Regions from separate parts of the Kitasatospora sp. NPDC086791 genome, predicted to be linked through region 1. Evidence: riboswitches for the same ligand, from Rfam matches in the RefSeq annotation. Region 1 holds a riboswitch; each other region holds the start of a gene.
What was found. Region 1 has a riboswitch for cobalamin ahead of AB0Q99_RS03930 (HoxN/HupN/NixA family nickel/cobalt transporter). Riboswitches for the same ligand answer to the same signal wherever they lie in the genome.
Positions count from the first base shown of each region.

Region 2: it holds a riboswitch for cobalamin, as region 1 does, so the genes downstream of both, metE (5-methyltetrahydropteroyltriglutamate--homocysteine S-methyltransferase) here and AB0Q99_RS03930 (HoxN/HupN/NixA family nickel/cobalt transporter) in region 1, are expected to answer to the same signal.
Region 3: it holds a riboswitch for cobalamin, as region 1 does, so the genes downstream of both, AB0Q99_RS16305 (cobalamin biosynthesis protein) here and AB0Q99_RS03930 (HoxN/HupN/NixA family nickel/cobalt transporter) in region 1, are expected to answer to the same signal.
Region 4: it holds a riboswitch for cobalamin, as region 1 does, so the genes downstream of both, AB0Q99_RS07725 (iron ABC transporter permease) here and AB0Q99_RS03930 (HoxN/HupN/NixA family nickel/cobalt transporter) in region 1, are expected to answer to the same signal.

Region 1 is NZ_JBFBOC010000001.1:866,877-871,999, forward strand. Features, by position in the region: gene AB0Q99_RS03910 (GTP-binding protein) at 1-75, opposite strand, end outside; gene rpsN (30S ribosomal protein S14) at 72-377, opposite strand; gene rpmB (50S ribosomal protein L28) at 377-613, opposite strand; gene rpmG (50S ribosomal protein L33) at 741-905, shown strand; gene AB0Q99_RS03930 (HoxN/HupN/NixA family nickel/cobalt transporter) at 967-2,082, opposite strand; cobalamin riboswitch at 2,114-2,328, opposite strand; gene AB0Q99_RS03935 (metalloregulator ArsR/SmtB family transcription factor) at 2,411-2,794, shown strand; gene AB0Q99_RS03940 (hypothetical protein) at 2,851-4,548, shown strand; gene AB0Q99_RS03945 (ATP-binding protein) at 4,524-5,123, opposite strand, start outside.
Region 2 is NZ_JBFBOC010000025.1:32,870-37,992, forward strand. Features, by position in the region: gene metE (5-methyltetrahydropteroyltriglutamate--homocysteine S-methyltransferase) at 1-1,870, opposite strand, end outside; cobalamin riboswitch at 2,038-2,260, opposite strand; gene AB0Q99_RS26245 (TauD/TfdA family dioxygenase) at 2,450-3,313, opposite strand; gene AB0Q99_RS26250 (TetR family transcriptional regulator) at 3,624-4,304, shown strand; gene AB0Q99_RS26255 (DUF1918 domain-containing protein) at 4,428-4,622, shown strand; gene AB0Q99_RS26260 (DedA family protein) at 4,673-5,123, shown strand, end outside.
Region 3 is NZ_JBFBOC010000010.1:46,769-51,891, forward strand. Features, by position in the region: gene AB0Q99_RS16295 (hypothetical protein) at 1-785, opposite strand, end outside; gene AB0Q99_RS16300 (prolyl oligopeptidase family serine peptidase) at 1,391-2,503, opposite strand; cobalamin riboswitch at 2,815-2,975, shown strand; gene AB0Q99_RS16305 (cobalamin biosynthesis protein) at 3,158-4,144, shown strand; gene AB0Q99_RS16310 (cobyric acid synthase) at 4,141-5,123, shown strand, end outside.
Region 4 is NZ_JBFBOC010000003.1:160,768-165,890, reverse strand. Features, by position in the region: gene AB0Q99_RS07735 (ABC transporter substrate-binding protein) at 1-439, opposite strand, end outside; gene AB0Q99_RS07730 (ABC transporter ATP-binding protein) at 458-1,297, opposite strand; gene AB0Q99_RS07725 (iron ABC transporter permease) at 1,294-2,373, opposite strand; cobalamin riboswitch at 2,466-2,614, opposite strand; gene sodN (superoxide dismutase, Ni) at 2,716-3,111, opposite strand; gene sodX (nickel-type superoxide dismutase maturation protease) at 3,289-3,732, shown strand; gene AB0Q99_RS07710 (CGNR zinc finger domain-containing protein) at 3,729-4,319, opposite strand; gene AB0Q99_RS07705 (amino acid ABC transporter ATP-binding protein) at 4,448-5,123, opposite strand, start outside.

The DNA.
Region 1 (5,123 bases):
TTCGTCGGCGTGCAGCCCGGCGACGACGACCACCGGCAGCTTGATCCCCTCCGGGTGGGCGGCCGGGGCGCTCACCAGCCGGCCTTGCGGACGCCCGGCAGGTGGCCGGCGTGGGCGTGGGTGCGCAGGTTGATCCGGGAGAGGCCGAAGGCCCGCAGGTAGCCGCGGGGGCGGCCGTCCACCGCGTCGCGGTTGCGGATCCGGGTCGCGCCGGCATCGCGCGGCTGGCGGGCGAGTTCGGCCTGCGCGGCGGCGCGTTCGGCCGGGCCGGTGCCGGGGTGGACGATGATCCGCTTGAGTGCGGCCCGACGCTCGGCGTAGCGGGCGACGACGGCGCGGCGCCGCTCGTTCTTGGCGATCTTGCTCTGCTTGGCCATCAGACCTTCTCCCCCCGGGCCCGGATGCGGGCGACGGCGGCTTCGATGCCGATCACGTCGACGGTGCGGATGCCCTTGGCGCTCAGCGCGAGCCGGACGTACCGGCCTTCGCCGGGCAGCCAGTAGCGCTTGCGCTGGATGTTGGGGTCGAAGCGGCGGCCGGTGCGGCGGTGCGAGTGCGAGATCGCGTTGCCGAAGCCGGGTCGCCGGCCGGTGAGTTGGCAGCGGGCGGACATGGGCGCTCCCTGGCGTCCGGGAATGGGCGGGACGGAGCTCACGTTACACCAGATGAAAATGACTTCCATTTCGGTGTACGGTCTCGATCCGGCACGCCACAGCCCCGACGCACCAGGAGGACACCCCATGGCCCGCAGCGAACTGCGCCCCGTCATCAAGCTCCGCTCCACCGCCGGAACCGGCTTCACGTACGTGACGCGCAAGAACCGCCGCAACGATCCGGACCGGCTGGTCCTGCGCAAGTACGACCCGGTCGCGGGCCGGCACGTCGACTTCCGCGAGGAGCGCTGACCACGCACGCACGGAACGGCGCCTTCCCGGGCGGGGAGGCGCCGTTCGGCGGCCCGTCGGCTCACGCCTCCTCGGGCGTCCAGCGCTTCTCGACCTCGGCGAGCTTCCAGTACCCGATCGCCACCGCCCAGACCACCACGAACAGCCCGGCGATCGCGTAGCCGACGTTGTCCAGCGAGATGTCCGCGATCCAGCCGCTCACCGGGTCGGTCAGGTCGAACTTCTCGTGCAGCACGCCGACCAGCTCGATGGTGCCGATGATGAAGGCCACCGCGATCGACAGCCCCGTGATGGTCAGGTTGTAGTACACCTTGCGCACCGGGTTGGCGAAGGCCCACTGGTAGGCGAAGTTCATGAACGTCCCGTCCAGGGTGTCGAACAGGCTCATCCCGGCCGCGAACAGCAGCGGCAGGCAGACGATCGCGTACCAGGGCAGCCCGGAGGCCGCGCCCGAACCCGCCATCACCATCAGGGTGACCTCGGTTGCGGTGTCGAAGCCCAGGCCCAGCACCATGCCGACCGGGAACATCTGCCCGGGCCGGGTGATCGAGCGGGTCGCCCGGTTCAGCACCCGGGCCATGAAGCCCCGCGAGTCGAGGTGCGCCTCCAGCTCCGCCTCGTCGTACTGCCCGGCCCGCATCGCCCGGAACACCTTGACGATGCCGAGCAGCGCCGCCAGGTTGAGCGCGCCGATCAGGTAGAGGAACACGCCGGAGGTGGTCGTCCCGACCACGCCGAGCCACTTGTGGGTGGTCGACTCGTCGTCCATCAGCGTGTTGGCCAGCTGCGCGCCGCCCGCCACCAGGGCCGCCATCAGGACCACCATCGAGGAGTGCCCGAGGGCGAACCAGAAGCCCACCGAGACCGGCCGCTTGCCGTCCGCCATCAACTTGCGGGTGGTGTTGTCGATCACCGCGATGTGGTCGGCGTCGAACGCGTGCCGCATGCCGAGGGTGTAGGCGGTGATGCCCAGGCCCACCCCGAAGACCTGGGTTCCGACCGCGTACCGTTCCGGCGCCACCAGGAAGATCAGGGTCCCGAAGGCCACCACGTGCATGGCCAGGATCACCCCCATCAACCCGGCCGTACGGACGGTGTCCTCGCGTCTCCACCGGAAGGTGGGCAGCACTGACGGGACCGCTTTCGCGTTCGCGGCGGCGGTTTCGGGCAGGGTCATCTCCGGATCACGCTCCAACACCTCGTGGAATCACTTCGTGAAGTGCCGTGGCCGGTCTCCTGGCTTACGGGACATCCGGGTCCGCCTTCCCGGGGGCGCGAGGCACCCAGTGGCGTCGTGGACACGGACCGCATTCCGTCGCGGGCGAAGGAATGACCCGATCACAGTGGCGAGGGCCGCTCCGGAATCCGGACCCCTGAGGGTCCGTCACCGGTCTTCCCGAGCACCACGGCGGGCTACACGGTAGGGGTCCCGCCCCGACCCATGCAAGGCTGCGCACCTGCGCAGGTGTTCAGGATCACAGGCCCCCGCCTGCAAGAATGTCCGCATGCATCTCGTACCGGCCGACCGCGCGGGCCACCGCACCATCGACGGGCACCGGGTCTGCGAGGCCATCGCCGCGATCGGCGACACCGCGCACGTCCGGTCCTGGTCCGAGCGCTTCTCCCTGCTCGCCGACCCCGGCCGGCTCGCCCTGCTGCTCGCCCTGCACCGGGCCGGCCCGCTCGCCGTCACCGACCTCGCGGTCGCCACCGGCATGCGCGACCCCGCCGTCTCCCAGGCCCTGCGGCTGCTCCGCACGGCCGGGGTGGTCACCGGCGACAAGGACGGACGTGTGGTGCGCTACCGGCTCGTGGACGAGGCCATGCGCCCCCTCCTGGACGAGTGCGCCGCCGCCGAGCACCACGAGCCCACCGCCGCCGCGGGCTGACCGACACTCGGGGAACACCCCTCCCGGGCCGCACCCCGGATGAGTACGATCATGGCGTGCCGTCCCACCCCCACGCCTGGCCCGCCGACCGCTGGAACACCCGACCGGTCAGTGCCCGCGTGCTGGCGGTCGCCCGCACCCTCACCTCGGCCACCCGCGTCCTGGACGTCCTCACCCTGCTGAACCCGGACGGCATCGCCCGGTACTTCACCGTCAACCCCGGCTCCGCCTTCGCCGACCGCGCCCTGGACGAGTACCTGCACGGCCTGCCCGGCTTCACCGTGCTGGACTGGGAGGACGCCGTCCGGCACCGCTTCGACCTGGCCGTCGCCTGCGCCGTCCACTCCTCCATGCACCGCCTGGACGCCCGGCTCGTCGTCCTCCCGCACGGCGCCGGCTACAACCGCCTGGTGGCCGAGTCCACCGGCGACACGGTCAGCTCCGCCGGCCTCTCCCGCAACGAACTCACCCACCGCGGACGGGTGTTCGTCGACGTCCTCGGCCTCTCCCACCCCGAACAGCTGGACCGCCTGCGGACCTCCTGCCCCGAGGCGCTGGACGTCGCCCGGGTCGTCGGCGATCCGTGCTTCGACCGGATGCTGCGCAGCCGGCGCTCCCGCGACGCCTACCGCGCCGCGCTCGGCGCCGTCGACGGCCGACGGCTCGTCGTCGTCAACTCGACCTGGAGCGAGCACTCGTTATTCGGCCGCCGCCCCGACCTGCCCCGGCGCCTGGTCCGCCGGCTGCCCGCCGACGAGTACACCGTCGCCCTCGTCCTGCACCCCAACATCTGGAGCCGGCACGACCCCGAGGCACTGCTCGACACCGCCCGCCGGATGGGCCTGCGGCTGATCCCGCCGCACCAGGGCTGGCAGGCCGCCCTGGTCGCCGCCGACTGCCTGATCGGCGACCACGGCTCGGTCTCCGTCTACGGCGCCGCGCTGGAACGGCCCACCGTGCTGGTCGCCACCGGCGCCGCCGAACTCGACCCGCGCTCCCCCGGCTACGCCTTCGGCCAGACCGCCCCGGTGCTCGACCCCGACGGCGACCTCGCCGCCCAGCTCGCCCTGGCCCTGCACGACCAGGACCCGGCCGACCTGCGCCCGCTCACCGAGCGCTCGCTCAGCCGGCGCGGCCGGTCCGCCGAACTGCTGCGCCCGCTGCTCTACTCCTTCCTGGAGGGCCTGGACGAACCCGGGGAGGAACCGGTCCTGCCGCCCTACCCCAAGCCCGTCCCACGCCCCGGCACCACCGACGGGCCCACCGCGTACGACGTCGAGGGCGAGAGCGAGGGCACCGAGGTCAGCCTGCGGCGCTACCCCTTCGACCCGGCCGACCACACCCCGCGCGGCTTCCACGCGCTCACCGACGAGCACCCGGGCGACGCCCTGCGCTACACCGCGGAGGTGCTGGCCCGCACCGAGGTCCGCGCCGAGCACCCCGCCACCCGCTGGCTCGCCGACGCGGCCGCCGAACTCCCCGGCCTCGCCGTCGCGGTGGCCGCCCTCGGCCCGGCCCGCCACCTGCTCCGGCTGCGCACCGGCCTGCTGCTGGAGGCCCGCGCCGAACCGGGCTGGGGCGACCCGGACCCCGGCATCGACCCGCTGCTGCTCGGCTCCGCCGTGGCCTGCTGGCTCGCCGACGGCGGCGACCCGGCCGGCCTCCCCGGGCACGGACTCACCGTCCGCACCGGCGGGCACCGCACCCGGGTCTCGTTCACCACCGGGCCTCAGGGGCCCTCGTCCGGGCCCTGACCGGTCAGTTCCCCCAGCCGCGCCCGGCTGCGCTCCGCCAGCTCCCGGTCACCGAGCTCCGCCGCGAGGCTGACCAGCAGGGTGTGCGCCTGCGCCTCCTTCGCGACCTGGCTCCGCTCCTCGGCCCGCCGGGCGCAGTCGGCGGCCTGCGCGACGGCGAGGTCCAGCTGCCCGAGCGCGCGGTGGGCCCGGGCCCGGACCAGCGGCAGCTTCATCAGCATGTCGTGGTCGCCGGTGTCCTCGGCCCGCTCGGCGGCACCGCCCAGGACGTCCAGCGCCTCCCGGGCGCGGCCGTCGGCGATCAGCGCCTGCGCCAGGTTGTAACTCTGCACGATCTCGCCGTGGGCGTCGCCCCGGTTCTCCGCCAGGGCCAGCGTGAACCGCTCCACCGCCTCGCCGGGACGGCCGTCGGCCAGGCACAGCAGGCCGTCCGTCTCGTGGAGCACCCCCACCACCCGGCGGTCCGCCACCAGCGGCAGCTGCTCCGAGGCCAGCGCCAACTGCTCGGCGGCGAGCCGGTGCTCCCCGCGCTCGAAGTGGGCCCGGGCGAGCTGGTTGCGCATCCGGACCACGGC
Region 2 (5,123 bases), on a different contig from region 1:
GCGGCAGGGTCTCGCGCAGGGCCGGCTCGTCGACCTGGACGACGGCCGCCCCGGCCGCCTCCAGGTCGGTGACCTCGTCGCGCAGGGCGAGGGCGACCTGACGGGCGGTGTCGGCGAGCGGCTGGTCGTCGCGGACGAAGGACCAGGCGAGCATGGTGACCGGGCCGGTGAGCATGCCCTTGACCGGGCGGCCGGTCAGGCCCTGGGCGTAGCGGAACCAGTCGACGGTCATCGGGTGCGGGCGGGAGATGTCCCCGGCGAGGACCGGCGGGCGCACGTACCGGGTGCCGTAGGACTGCACCCAGCCGTGCCGGGTGGCCAGGTAGCCGGTGAGCTGCTCGGCGAAGTACTGGACCATGTCGTTGCGTTCGGGCTCGCCGTGCACCAGGACGTCCAGTCCGGCCTTCTCCTGGTAGGCGACGACCTCGCGGACCTCGGCCTCCATCCGCTCGCGGTACGTGTCCGCACTGATCCGACCCGCCGTCAGATCCGCTCGGGCCAGGCGAAGTTCGCTGGTCTGCGGGAAGGAGCCGATGGTGGTGGTCGGCAGCAGCGGCAGGCCGAGCCGGGCGCGCTGGGCCTCGGTCCGGACGGCGTAGGGCTGGGCCCGGCGGGCGTCCGCCCCGGTGACGGCGGTGACCCGGGCCCGGACCGCCGGGTCGCGGGTGATCGGCGAGTTGGCCCGGGAGGCCAGGTCGGCGCGGTTGGCGGCGAGTGCGGCGGTGATCGCGCCGGTGCCCTCGCGCAGGCCCCGGGCCAGCAGCGCCGCCTCGGCGGCCTTCTGCTTGGCGAAGGCCAGCCAGCGGGCGATCTGCGGGTCCAACTCCCGTTCGTCGGCGGCGTCCAGGGGGACGTGCAGCAGCGAGCAGGACGGCGCGACGTCGATCCGGTCGGCGAGGCCGAGCAGGGTCGCCAGAGTGGCCAACGACCGCTCCAGGTCGTTGATCCAGATGTTGCGTCCGTCGATCACGCCGGCCACCAGGCGCTTGCCGGGCAGTCCGCCGACGGCGGCGAGGCCGTCCAGGTTGGCGGCGGCCGGCCCGGTGAAGTCCAGCGCCAGGCCCTCGACCGGGGCCTTGGCGAGCACCGGCAGGGCGTCGCCGAGGCGGTCGAAGTAGCTCGCGACCAGCAGCTGCGGCCGGTCGGCGAGGCCCCCGAGGTCGCGGTAGGCGCGGGCGGCGGCGTTGAGCTCGGCCGGGGTGCGGTCCTGCGCCAGCGCGGGCTCGTCCAGCTGCACCCACTCGGCGCCGGCGGCCCGCAGGTCCGCCAGCAGCCGCGCGTAGACGGGCAGCAGCCGGTCCAGCAGGGTGATCGGCTGGAAGTCGGCGGCGACGCCGGGGGCCGGCTTGGCCAGCAGCAGGTAGGTGACCGGGCCGACCAGCACCGGCCGGGCCCGGTGGCCGAGCGCGAGCGCCTCGCCCAGCTCCGCGACGGCCTTGGCGGAGTTCGCGGCGAACACCGTGTCGGGGCCCAACTCGGGCACCAGGTAGTGGTAGTTGGTGTCGAACCACTTGGTCATCTCCAGTGGCGCGACGTCCTGGGTGCCGCGCGCCATGGCGAAGTACCCGGCGAGCGCGTCGGCCTCGACGGCCTTCCGGTGCCGGGGCGGGATCGCGCCGACCGCGACCGTGGTGTCCAGCACGTGGTCGTAGAGCGAGAAGTCACCGGTCGGGACCTCCTGGATCCCGGCTTCGGCGAGCTGCCGCCAGTTCTTCCGGCGCAGCTCGGCGGCGGTGGCGAGCAGGGCCCCGGCGCCGACCGCGCCCTTCCAGTACCCCTCGATGGCCTTCTTGAGCTCCCGGCCCCGGCCCTGACGGGGGTAGCCGTACGCGGTGGCCCGGGTCGCCGCAGCTGCGGACTTCACTGTCAAGGGACTCTCCTTCGCGAGTCTTCACTCCATGGGCCCCGGGGGCCGGACGAGAGCGCGAAGGGGTGACGAGCCGGACGGGTCGGGCCGCGTCGAACGCGCGGATGCCAGAACCGCCTGGTGTGTACGCCGACCCGCCCACGAGGTCACCGGGGTGTCCGCGCACGATCGGTCGCGCGCGGGCAACGGGCAGGTCTTCGGACTCGCGGGCACACCCGCCCTGTGAAGGGCGGACACCTACTGGCCGTCGCTTCCCAGGCCCTCCCGGGCCCAGTGCGTATGACGGCGGTCGTTCCCGCTCACCGCTGCGGGGCAGTCCCGGATTCCCACCGGGTTCCCTCTTACGACGCGCCTGCCTGGCGGACAGGGCGAACCAGCTGCGCGGCCAGCTTACGGGCGCGGCGGCTTCGCGGACAGCGGGATCCCGGAACCCGTCCGAGGAGTGAGACGCCGGGCGGCCCGGGCCGGGGCGTACCGGACGTCCGCCCCCTGGACGCCGACCGCCCCGAACCCCAAGGGGCGGTCAGGCCACCCCGCCCGCGGCGCTCTCGACCCGTCCCTACGACACGGCGCGCAGCACGATCAACGCGCCCACGCCTCGCCCTCGTTGACCCAGATCCGGAGCATCCGCCGGGCGTGCGGACCGGGTTCGTCGACGAACGGCGAACGCCCGTGCAGGACCCGGCTGTTGCGGATGATCAGCAGATCCCCGGCGGCCATCGACAGCCCGAAGGAGATCTCCGGCCGGTACAGCACCTCGTCCAGCACGCCCAGCGCCTCCCATTGACGGTCCGTCAGCTCGGGGCCGCCCCGGTCCGGGGAGGAGCGGACGGTGCGGGTCTGGTAGTAGCAGCCGACCGTCCCCTCCGCCCGGTCGTAGAGGATCGGGGTGACCACCACCTGCGGGCCCGCCCGGCCGGTCCGGTCGAACGTCCAGTCCTCGCAGAGCGTGGCCAGCGCGTCCGGCCGCTCCCGCTCGATCAGGTCGCGGACGTGCCGCGCGCTCGCCAGCTTGGTCAACCCGCCGCCGTCGAAGGCCGGCCGGAGGCAGAGCAGGACGAGCAGGTCGCAGGTGTCGCAGTGGAAGCCGAGTTCGGCGCCGCCGTCGCCGTCCTGGTCGTGCAGGACCGAGGCGAGGTCGCCGCGCCCGTTCTGCGGGACGATCCGGCCGTAGTCCCGCAGCAGGAAGGAGAGCGCCTCGACGATCTCCTCCTCCGGGTGCGCCGGGTCCACCAGGCCGCCCACGTGGGTGATGCCGACGGAGGCGACGGCGTCCCGGGCGAAGTCCCGCAGCCGCTCGCGCACCGGCCCGGCCGCGCCCCAGCGCCCGGCCCGGGCGTCGGCCCACAGCAGCCGCCGCTCCACCTCCCCCAGCGGAAGCGACCAGAGCCCCCGCCGGGCGTCCAACTCCAGGCTGCTCCAGCCGATTTCCTTCGCCTTCTCCATGGTTCTCCTCCCTACCGGCTTCCGGCCTCCGACCTCCGGCAGCCAGCCGGGCCGGACGGGCGGGACCGGACAGGACCAGGCGGCCGCGACCGCCACGAAGAGGAACGCACCGATCACGCAAGGTAGTCCGCCCCAGGAGTATGAACCGGCCATCGCGTCCACGACAAGACCGGTGTCAACTCGTGACCGCCTTCCCGCCACCCTGCCGTTCAGCTCCGGCCGGCCGTCGATTCCTTCCCCACGGGGCACGGCGGTCCGCTCCCGCCCCGGTGATTCGCCGCCGGAACAGCGGATGCGGCAGAGTGACCCCATGAGCTCGGACACCCGGAGTCACGTGGCAGTCGGCCGGACGGCCCCGTCGGCCCGGCGGCGCCCGGTCCAGCAGCGCAGCCAGGAACGGTACGGCCGCATCCTCGACGCCTGCGCCGGGCTGCTGGACGAGGTCGGGGCGACCGCGCTCACCACCAAGGAGGTCGCCCACCGGGCGCAAGTCCCGATCGGCACCCTCTACCAGTTCTTCGCCGGCAAGGAGGACCTGCTGGCCGCACTGGCCGGCCGCAACCTCGACCGGTACCTCCGGCGCCTCGACGCCCGGCTGACCGCCGCCGCGCCGGTCGGCCCGGCCGCCTTCACCGACCTCGCGGTGGACGAGTTCGTGGCCATGAAGCGCGCCGTCCCCGGTTTCGGCCAGGTCGACTTCGGCCTGGCCGGCCCGGTCGTCCCCACCGGGGTCCGGGACGGCCTGCACCTGCTGGACGCGGGCGTGGACAACAACACCGCCGTCGCGCTGCGCCTGCAGGCGCTCGGCGGCGAGGTGTTCCGGACCGGCGACCCGGCGACCACCACGCTGACCCTGCGGGTCGCCCTGGAGGCCGCCGACGCGGTGCTCAAGCTGGCCTTCCGCGGGGACCCGAACGGCGATCCCGTCCTGATCGCCGAGTGCAAGCGGTTGGTCCGCGGCTACCTCGCGCAACAGCCGCCCGCCCGCTGACCCCCGCCGCGCGGATCCCCCGCGTCCCGTCCGCCCGAGGCGTTGCGAGCCCGCCGCCCCCGCAGCACAGTGGATAGCGGAACGGCCGCGGAGGCGGCCACCACGACCCGAGGGAGCAGACCCATGCACGCAGCGGTAGGCGACCAGCTCCACATCCACAGCAGGTCGGTGGGCATGGTGGACCAGAAGGGCGAGATCATCGAGGTGCGCGGCGCGGACGGCCAGCCGCCGTACGTGGTCCGCTTCGAGGACGGCCACGAGGGTCTCATCTACCCCGGCCCCGACTGCAACATCGAACAACGTCAGTCGGGACGCTGACCGACGCCCCGACCACCCCGCGCGCCGGCCGCGCGAGGTGGTGAGGAGCGGTGTCCGCGCCCACACCCCCGCTGCCCGGGGCACTCGCCGGGCTCGCGCCACTGTTGGACCAGTACGGGTACCTCGCGGTGGCGCTGCTCGTGCTGCTGGACAACTGCGGCATCCCGGTGCCCGGGCAGACCATCCTGGTGCTGGCCTCGGTGTACGCCGGCGCCGGGCACCTGGACTTCGCCGCCGTCCTGCTGATCGCGGTCTGCGCCGCCACGCTCGGCAACAGCCTCGGCTACCTGATCGGCCACACCGGCGGACGCGCCTTCGTCCACCGCTGGGGCCGCTACGTGCTGCTCACCCCGGCCCGGATGGAGCGCGCGGACGGCTTCTTCGCCCGGCACGGCGGCAAGGTCGTCACCGTCGCCCGCTTCGTGGACGGGCTGCGCCAGACCAACGGCATCATCGCCGGGACCACGGAGATGCCCTGGCGCCGGTTCACGCCGTTCAACG
Region 3 (5,123 bases), on a different contig from region 1:
AAGGCGCTCTGCTCGATGTGCCCGGCCGCGGTCTGGGCGACCGTGCAGATCTCCTCCAGCTTCGCCCGCACCGCCCAGTGGCCGAGCGGCGAGAGCTCCGCGGCGTCGTTCCTGCGGGTCAGGGCGCCCACCGCGGCGAGGCCGTCCAGCATCCAGTCCAGCACGGCGGCCACGTCCGAGGGCGCGGCCGGGGTGTCGATCTGCGGCTCCCGGCAGGTGCCGCGGACCGCCGACACCGCCGAGGCGGCGTGCGGCACCGGCGACAGGCCCGGACCGCCGGCCCCGCCGCCGACCCGGCGCTCGTCCAAGCCGCGGCGCAGCAGCTCCAGCAGCTCGCTCTCGGCGACCGGGCCGTCCACCAGGTGCAGGAAGGAGAGCAGCTGCGGGGCCTGGTCCACGGCCTGCCCGGCCAGCACGGCGAACACCCCGCGCAGCGCGGCGGGCGGCACCGGGGCAAGCAGCGTCCAGGCGTCGAACAGGGCCGACCAGCCGCGCACCACGGCCTCGTCGTCGTGCTCCCAGGCGTGCAGGCGCCAGCCCGGGCCGGCCCCGGTGTCCCGGGCCTCCACCAGGCCGGACAGGAGCGCCTGCCCCCAGGCCTTGGTGGCGGCGCCGAGCGTCATGGCCAGCGCGCGGCCGGCCGCCCGGGCGTCCTCCGGCAGCAGTTCGCCGCGCTTGTCGACCTCCTCCAGCTCGCCGGCCCAGCGGGCGATCCGGACGGCGTCCACCAGCATCCGGCGGGCCAGCGGCGCCAGCTCGGCCGGCGCGGGGAAGCCCTCGGGCACCGGAACCCGGCCCCGCCCGGGCGCCGGAGCGGGCCCTCGTCGTCGGGGTACGCCGTTACGGGGTACAGCCGCCCCGCTCGGCCTGCCACCGGCTGGCCGGTGGGCCGTACCGGGGAGACGGGTCACCGTCGCACCGGTACCGATCGGAGGCGGGAGCGGGGCATCACGGTCGCGCGGATTCCGAGACGTCACGTCGAGCAGTCTTCCCCTTGTACCGGCCTTCTGTCACATCCGGTTGTCCGTACGACCGGACGACCGGTGGCGGCACCTCCGCAAGATCGGGCAACAGAGGCAAACCGCCTGGCCGGAAACGTGTGGCCTGCTCATGCCAGGTGAGCCGGAGCGGTCGCTGGGGCCGTTCGAGCGGCTACGGAACGTGAGGAAGCGGGGTGGCGGCCGGGGCCACATGGTGCCCCTGACTGGAGCTCAGCCGCCGCGGGCGGCCTCGGTGCCGTCGGCGTCCGGGGGGACTGTCCAGCCCGGATCCGGACGGATGGCGGGCGGGCCGAGCCGGTCCCGGGGAGCCGGACGTCGGCGGGGCCGACTTCCGGTGCCTGTGGCGGGGCGGGCCTGGACGGCAGAGAAGGGGGGAACGAGCCCGGGCGTCAGAGGAGGGGGGTGAGCCAGCGGCGGAGGAGTTCGGTGTAGCGGTCGGGGTCGGAGTTCCAGAGGGTGCCGTGGTCCGCGCCCGGGAACACCTGGAGGTTGACCACGTCGGGGCGGGCGGCGGCGAGGCGTTCGGCGCTGCGGAACGGCGAGACCCGGTCGGCGGGACTGTGCAGGAGGAGGGTGGGGACGCGCAGGTCGGCGCCCTCGGCGAGGCGGGAGAAGTCGGCGAGGTCGATGCCGGTGCGGCCCCGGGCGGCGAGCGCCCCGAGGTCGGCGGCGGTGCCGCGGAAGCCCAGGCGTTCGGCGTCGCGGCGGGCGGCGGCCGGCAGGTCGAGGACCGGCGAGTCGAGGATCAGGCCGCTGACGGCGTGGGATCGGTCGGAGCGGGCCGCGGTCCGCAGGACCGTCGTGGCGCCGACCGACCAGCCGTAGAGGATCACCCGGCTCGCGCCGGTGTCGAGCGCCAGCCGGACCGCCGCCTCGACGTCGCGCCACTCGGTCTCGCCGAAGTGGCTGTACCCGTCCGGGGAGGCGGGGGCGCCCTCGTCGCCGCGGTAGGTGACGGCCAGGGCGGGCAGGGTGAGGCGGTCGAGGACGGGCAGCACCGGGAGGGTCTGCTGGCGGTCCGCCTCCGGGCCGTGCACCAGGATCACCCAGGTGCCGCGTTTGCCGTCCAGGTACCAGGCGGGGAGGGCGCCGAGCTCGCCGTCCGCGGCGGTCTCGGTGTAGGCGAGGCCGAGGGCCCGGGTGGGGTCGCCGAGGTGGACGCGGGGGGTGAAACGGACCGCGGTGCCGGGAGCGAGGGTGCCCCGGTCGGCGCGGACCAGCCGACGGGTGACGCCCTGCTCGTCGCTGTGCAGGACCTCCTCGACGACGGCGTGACCGCCGTCCTCCCACTCGACCGCCCAGCGACCGGGGTTCAGGCTCTCGGGGCTGCTGGTGAAGGTGATCCACCCGGCGCCGAGACTGCGGACCAGGACCGGCCCGGACTCCTGGACGACGGTCACCGGACGGACCATCCGCTCGGAGGCCCGGCGGCCGATCACCAGGACGGCGGCACCGGCTCCGACGGCGGCGGCCGCCACGACGGCAGCGGTTCCCCAGCGCATATCGTTCCCCGCTCTGTTGGTCTCGGACCGGACGGTGGTCGTACACCAGTCCACCGGCGCCCCGCCCGCCCGGCCACCGGGCTGGCCCGTCCGGGTCACCCTCCCCGCGGCGCGTGCCACCGCGCGGCGGGGGCGGACCGGGGCGCGGCCCCGGCGCCCGGACGCACGGAGCGGCCGGGCGCCGGGGCGGTGCCGCGCCGGGTGACCCCACGGGCCGTCAGCCGGTGTCGCGTGTGACCAACCCCTCCGTGACCTCGGTTGACTCCCGGTTCGGCCGCGTGATGGGATCCTGGGGCCAATCGGAGGCATGGAGAGGAAGCCGGTGCGAGTCCGGCGCGGTCCCGCCACTGTCACCGGGGAGCACACTCGGAATTCCCTCCTTGCCCGCCGACGGCCGGGAGGGGCCACGGCGGGCCGTCAGAAGCCGCTGGAAGGCTCCGGAGGTGCGTCCGACCCGGAAGCCAGGAGACTCTCGCCCCCGCTACGTCGATCCAGGGCGCGGACCCTGAGTGAGGACACGCACGCGATGCAGGCTGCCCCGCCCCGCCGGACCCCGAGCGGCCGTCCCGTGCACGGCCTTCCGGCGCACGCTCTGCCCGGGCCCGGCCTTCCGGCGCGGAGCCTTCCGGCACTCCGCCTCCTGACGTGCGGCCGATGACCCACCGCGCCCTGACCGGGCGTCCGCTCGCCCGCGCCGCCTGGTTCGCGCTGGGCGCCGTCGCGGGCCACGCCGCCGACGCCCGCTACGGCGATCCGCGCCGGGGCCACCCGGTGGCCGCCTTCGGCAGTGCCGCGACCCGGCTGGAGCGGCGGCTGTGGCGCGACGACCGGGCCGCCGGGGCCGGGTACACGGCGCTGTGCGTGGGCGCGGTCGCGGCGGGCGCGCTCGCCCTGGACCGTACGGTGGGCCGGCGCCCGCTGGGCCGGGCGGCGCTGGCGGCGGCCGCGACCTGGACGGTGCTCGGCGGCACCTCGCTGACCCGGGAGGCCCGTACCGTCGGCCGCGCGCTGAAGGACGGCGACCTGCGGGCCGCGCGGGAACGGCTGCCGCACCTGTGCGGGCGGGACCCGAGCGCGCTGGACGAGCAGCAGATCGCCCGCGCGGTGGTCGAGTCGGTGGCCGAGAACACCGCCGACGCCGTGGTGAACGCGCTGACCTGGGGCGCCCTCGCGGGCACGCCCGGGCTGCTGGCCTTCCGCGCGGTGAACACCCTGGACGCCATGGTGGGCCACCGCTCACCGCGCCACCTCCGGTTCGGCTGGGCCTCGGCCCGGCTGGACGACCTGGCCGGCTGGCCGGGCGCCCGGCTCACGGCGCTGCTGACGGTCGCCGCCGCCCCGCAGCCCCGGACGGCCTGGCGGGTCTGGCGGCGCGACGGCTCCGCGCACCCGAGTCCGAACGCGGGTCAGGCGGAGTCGGCGTTCGCCGGCGCCGTCGGCGTGCGGCTGGGCGGAACGCTGCGGTACGGCGAACGCGTGGAGCACCGGCCGGTGCTGGGCGCGGAGCTGCGGCCGGTGACGGTGGACGACATCGAGCGGGCCTGCGCACTCTCCCGGCGGGTGGGTGCGCTGGCGCTGGGTACGACGGTCGCGGGGCACGTCCTGCTGCGCGCGCTCCTGGGGAAGAGGGGAAGGGCATGACGAACGCGCTGCTGGTCGCGGGGACGACCTCGGACGCGGGCAAGAGCGTGGTGACGGCCGGCATCTGCCGCTGGCTGGCCCGTCAAGGGGTCCGGGTCGCGCCGTTCAAGGCGCAGAACATGTCGCTGAACTCCTTCGTCACCGCGGACGGCGCCGAGATCGGCCGCGCGCAGGCGATGCAGGCGCAGGCCGCCCGGGTCGAGCCGGAGGCGGCGATGAACCCGGTGCTGCTGAAGCCCGGCGCGGACGGCCGCAGCCAGGTGGTGCTGCTGGGCCGGCCGGTCGCCGAGGTGGGCGCGCTGGACTACCGCGAGCGCAAGCCCGTCCTGCTGGAGCGGGCCCTGGAGTGCCTGGCCGATCTGCGCCGCCGCTACGAGGTGGTCGTCTGCGAGGGCGCCGGCTCGCCCGCCGAGATCAACCTGCGCGACCGCGACATCGCCAACATGGGCCTGGCGACGGCCGCCGGGCTGCCGGTGGTGGTCGTCGGGGACATCGACCGCGGCGGCGTGTTCGCGGCGATGTACGGGACGCTGGCGCTGCTGTCGGCGGAGGACCAGCGGCACGTGGCGGGCTGGTTCGTCAACAAGTTCCGCGGCGACGCGCGGCTGCTGGCGCCCGGGCTGGAGATGCTGCACGGGCTGACCGGCCGTCCGGTGCTGGGCACCCTGCCGATGCTGCCCGGGCTCTGGCTGGACGCCGAGGACTCGCTGGACCTGTCGACCGTGGTGGACCGGGTGGACGGGCGCGGGCCGCTCGGCGCGGACGTGCTGCGGGTCGCCGTGGTGCGCTTCCCCCGGCTGTCCAACTTCACCGACCTGGACGCGCTGGCGCAGGAACCGGGCGTGCTGGTGCGCTGGGCCACCCGGCCGGAGGAACTGGCCGACGCCGACCTGGTGGTGCTGCCCGGGACCCGGGCCACCGTGGCGGACCTCGCCTGGCTGCGCGAGCGCGGCCTGGAGCCGGCGCTGAAGGCGCGGGC
Region 4 (5,123 bases), on a different contig from region 1:
AGGAGTCGAGGCCGAGGGCCTTGAAGGCCTGCGGGGTGACGCCGCTGCCCTCGTCGAAGCCGTAGTGCCAGCCCGCCAGGACCAGGTCGGCCCGGGCGTCCAGCGCGATCTCCTTGGTGAGTGCCTTCTTGGAGAGCCAGGCGGTCTGCTGGTAGCCGTCCTTCCACGGCACCTGGTCGACCTTGCCCTTGTCGTCGGGCATGACGTAGCCGGCCATCCGGTCGGCGAGACCGAGCGAGAGCATCAGCTCGGTGATGTTGACGTCGTTGGTGACCACCCGGGCGGGCTTCCGCGCGAAGGTCAGCCGGTCGCCGCAGTTCTCGACGGTCACCGGGTAGTGGGCGGAGCCGCCGGCGGTCTCCTTCGGGGCGATCTCCGCACCGCAGGCGGTGAGCCCGAGGGCGAGCAGGGCGGTGGTGGCAACGGCCTTGGTGCGCACGGTGGTTCCTTCGGTGGTTCAGGCTCCGGGGGAGCGGTCGAGCGGGGCGGAAGGGTCGAGGCGGTCGAACAGCAACTGGACGGCGCCGGTCCCCGGGTGCCGGACCGGGGTGGCCCGGACGCCGAACACCTCGGCCAGCAGGGCGGGCCGGAGCACCTCGCGGGGCGGCCCGGAGGCGACGATCCGGCCGGCCCGCAGCACGTACAGCAGGTCGCAGTGGCCCGCCGCCAGGTTGAGGTCGTGCAGCGCGGTGAGCACCGTCGGACCGGCCTCGCGGGCCAGCGCCAGGACCTCCAACTGGTGGGCGATGTCCAGGTGGTTGGTGGGTTCGTCGAGCACCAGCAGGCGCGGTTCCTGGACCAGCGCGCGGGCGAACAGCACCCGCTGCTTCTCGCCCCCGGACAGGCTCAGGAAGCCCCGTTCGGCGAGGTGGCCGGCCCGGACCTTGCGCAGCGCCTCGGCGCAGCGCTCCCGGTCCCCGTCGGCCGGGGCGCCGAACCCGCGCCGGTGCGGCAGCCGGCCCATCGCGACCACCTCGGCCACCGTGAAGTCGAACTCGGCGGAGTGCTCCTGGGTCAGCGCGGCCACCCGGCGGGCGCTCGCGCGGGCGGAGAGCGCGTGCAGGTCGTCGCCGGCCAGCCGGACGGCGCCGCCGGCCGGCTTCAGCACCCGGTAGACGCAGCGCAGCAGGGTCGACTTGCCGCTGCCGTTCGGCCCGACGAGTCCGACCACCTGCCCGGCGGCCGCCGCCAGGCTCACCTCGTGGACCAGCCGGGCGCCGGCCAGCTCCACCGAGACGGTGTCGACGTCGAGGTCCTGGGCCGCCGTAGGGTCGGCGGGGCCGCTCGGTCCGGTCACGATCGGCCTCCGAAGGCGTGGCCGCGCCGGCGCATCATCAGCAGGAAGACGGGCACCCCGAGCACGGCGGTGAACACCCCCACGGGCAGTTCGGCGGGCGCCAGCAGGGTGCGGGAGGCGATGTCCACCCAGACCAGCAGCAGCGCCCCGGCGAGCGGCGCGACCAGCAGCACCCGGCGGTGCGCGGCGCCGACCAGCATCCGGGCCAGGTGCGGCACCAGCAGCCCGACGAACCCGATCGCCCCGCTGACCGCGACCACCGTGCCGGTGACGGCGGCGGTCACCACGAACAGCTCCCGGCGCAGCCGGTCCGGGTCCACGCCGAGCGCGGCGGAGGTCTCGTCCCCCATGGCGAGCCCGTCCAGCCGTCCGGCGGCGCAGCCGAGGTGGGCCAGGCCGGCCAGCACGGTGCCGGCGGCGATCGGCACCGAGCCCCAGGTGGCGCCGCCGAGGCTGCCGAGCAGCCACATCATGGCGCTCCGGGCGGCCTCGCCGCGGTCGGCGGCGAAGACCATCAGGGTGGTGGTGGCGGCGAAGCCGTGGGAGAGGGCGGTGCCGGTGAGCACCAGCCGCAGCGGGGTGAGCCCGTACGCGGTGCGGGCGGCGAGGTAGACCAGCGCCATCGCGACCAGCGCGGAGCCGAAGGCGGAGGCGGAGACCGCCCAGACCCCGAGCGAGGCGAAGGCGCCGAACAGCAGGACGGCGTTGGCGCCGACGGCCGCGCCGGAGGAGATGCCGAGGACGAAGGGGTCGGCGAGCGCGTTGCGCACCAGCGCCTGCACGGCGACCCCGGTGGCGGCGAGCCCGGCGCCGACCACGGCGGCCAGCACGGTGCGGGGCAGCCGGATCTCCCAGACGATGGCGTACGCGGCCGCCTCGTCCGCCTCCAGCCGACCGCCCGTCAGCCCGGCGCCCAGCAGCCGCAGCACGCGGGGGAGCCCGATCCCGGAGAAGCCGAAGGCGACCCCGCAGACCAGGGAGAGCAACAGGGCGGCGGCGAGGCCGACGGCGAGCGGGAGCGCGGGTATGCGGCGGTCGGGCGGGCCGACCGCGCCGTTCGCGGGTGCGCGGTTCACGGGTGCGCCTTGCCTCGGGCCGCGGGTGCGCCGGGGCGGGCGCGGGCCGGAGGCGTGCCGGGGCGCCGTTCCCCTCGCAGTCCGCGGCGAGTTGTCGGGAGGTCAGCGGCCGGGGGCGATCGGGCTGGCGCGGCCGCACCGCTGGGACGGGCCGTGCTCACCGTTGCGGGTCAGCGCCGGATTCACACCGGACTTCCCCCTCGGACGCCCTGGCAGCATAACAGCCACTCAGGGCAGGCAACCCTTACCGGTCTCACCCCGCACGTTCGCTCCGGACGCGAACGCACGACCGCCCCCGTCCGGCGGTGCGGACGGGGGCGGTCGGGTGGCGACGCGTCAGGCTCAGGCCTGCTTGGTCTCCCAGAAGATCTTGTCGACCTCGGCGATCAGGTCCAGCAGGGCCTGGCCGGTGGCCGGGTCGGTGGACGCCTTGGCGGCCGAGGCGGCCTTCAGGGTGTCGTTGATCAGCTGGTGCAGCTGCGGGTACTTCTCGAAGTGCGGGGCCTTGAAGTAGTCGCTCCACAGCACCGAGATGTGGTGCTTGACGGCCTCGGCGCGCTGCTCCTTGATGATGACGGCGCGGGCGCGGAAGTGCGGGTCCTCGTTGGCCTGGTACTTCTCCTGGGTGGCCTTGACGGACTCGGCCTCGATCCGGGCCTGCGCCGGGTCGTACACGCCACAGGGCAGGTCACAGTGGGCGTGAGCGGTGGCACGCGGTGCAAACAGACGAGAGAACATGGGAGTCCTTCCTTAGATCGTCTTCCCGCGCCCGAGATTACCCTTCCGCCCGCGCGGTTTCGCGATCGGGCGGTGGGCCTAGGGCAAAAGACGGACCCGGAACCGGGGTAATCCGGGCATCGGGCAGGTGGCGGCCCGTACGGCAGACTGGGGGCCGGCGGTGCGGGAGGAGGAGTCGTGGCGCGGAGCGCGGAACCGGAGGGCCGGGCCCGGAGCGGCGTGCTGCCGTTCGGGCTGGTCGACGTGGCGGGCCGGTCGATGGTCCCGACCCTGTACGAGGGCGACCGGCTGCTGGTCCGCTACGGCGCGCCGATCCGACCGGGGGCCGTGGTGCTCTTCCGGCACCCCTTCCAGCAGGACCTGCTGGTGCTGAAGCGGGCCGTCGAGCGGAGGCCCGGCGGCTGGTGGCTGCTGTCCGACAACCGCCCGGTGGACAGCGACAGCCGCAGCTACGGCGCGGTCCCGGACGAGCTGGTGCTCGGCCGGGCGCTGCTGCGGCTGCGCCCGAGCCCGGCCTGGCTGGCGCCGGGGCGCCGGCTGGAGCGGCTGCTGCTCACCCCGCGGCTGGCCCGGGTGCCGGGCCTGGCCCGCCGCCTCGGCGTCCGGGTCGAGGAGCTCTAGCCGGTTCCGGCGTTGAGCGCCGCCTCCGCCTCCTGGCGCTTGCGGGCCCGGTAGGCGGCGACGTTGGCCCGGGTCGCGCAGCGGTCCGAGCAGTAGCGGCGGGAGCGGTTGGTCGAGGTGTCCAGGTAGGCGTTGCGGCAGGGCGCGGCCTGGCAGATGCCCAGCCGGTCGGCGCCCAGCTCGGTCAGGTGGACGGCCAGGCCCATGCAGGCGACCGCGCTGAAGTGCGCGGTGGCGGTCGCCGAGTTGTCGGCCAGGTGCAGGTGCCAGCGCGGCCGTCCGGCGTCGTCCAGGTAGTCGTGCCCGGAGATCAGCGGGCTGACGGGGTACTCCATCAGCAGACTGTTCAGCAGGTCGACCCCCCGGACCTCGTCCCCTTCGGCGGCGGCCTCGAAGACCCCGCGCAGCCGGGTCCGCACCGCCCGCAGCCGGGGCAGATCGGACTCGTCGGCGAGCGCGGCGGCCCGCGACGAGTCGGAGAACAGGGCGCGCACCGCGTCCACGGAGGTCAGCGTGTCGGTGCCGCGCTCGGGCTCCTCGGTGTTCACCAGCCGAACGGCGAGATCGGCGTACGAGGCGAGCTCCACGGCGGTCCTTCCAGAAAATCGGTAACGGGCTGACTGCTTCCAGCCTATTACCCGAGCGGGGAAAACGTCGGCGCCCGGCAGGAGCTGCCTGCCGGGCGCCGACGGTGGGGATATCAACGGTGGGGATATCAGAGGACCTTGGAGAGGAAGGCCCTGGTGCGTTCGTGCTGCGGGTCGGTGAGGACGTCGCGGGGGGTGCCGGATTCGACCACCACACCGCCGTCCATGAACACCAGTGCGTCACCGACCTCGCGGGCGAAGCCCATCTCGTGGGTGACGACCACCATGGTCATGCCCTCCTCGGCGAGGCCGCGCATGACGTCGAGGACGTCGCCGACCAGCTCCGGGTCGAGCGCCGAGGTGGGCTCGTCGAAGAGCATCAGCTTCGGCTTCATGGCCAGCGCGCGGGCGATCGCGACGCGCTGCTGCTGGCCGCCGGAGAGCTGGGAGGGGTAGTTCTTCGCCTTGTCGGAGAGGCCGACCCGCTCCAGCAGGGCCATCCCGCGCTCGCGGGCGTCGGCCCTGCTCTCCTTGCGGACCTGCACCGGCGCCTCGATGACGTTGTCCAGCGCGGTCATGTGCGGGAAGAGGTTGAAGTGCTGGAACACCATGCCGATGTCCCGGCGCTTCTCCGCGACCTCGCGGTCCCGGAGCTCGTGCAGCCGGTCGCCCTTCATCCGGTAACCGACCAGCTCGCCGTCCACCGAGAGCAGCCCGCCGTTGATCTTCTCCAGGTGGTTGATGCACCGCAGGAAGGTCGACTTGCCGGAGCCGGAGGGGCCGACGAGGACGAACACCTCGCCC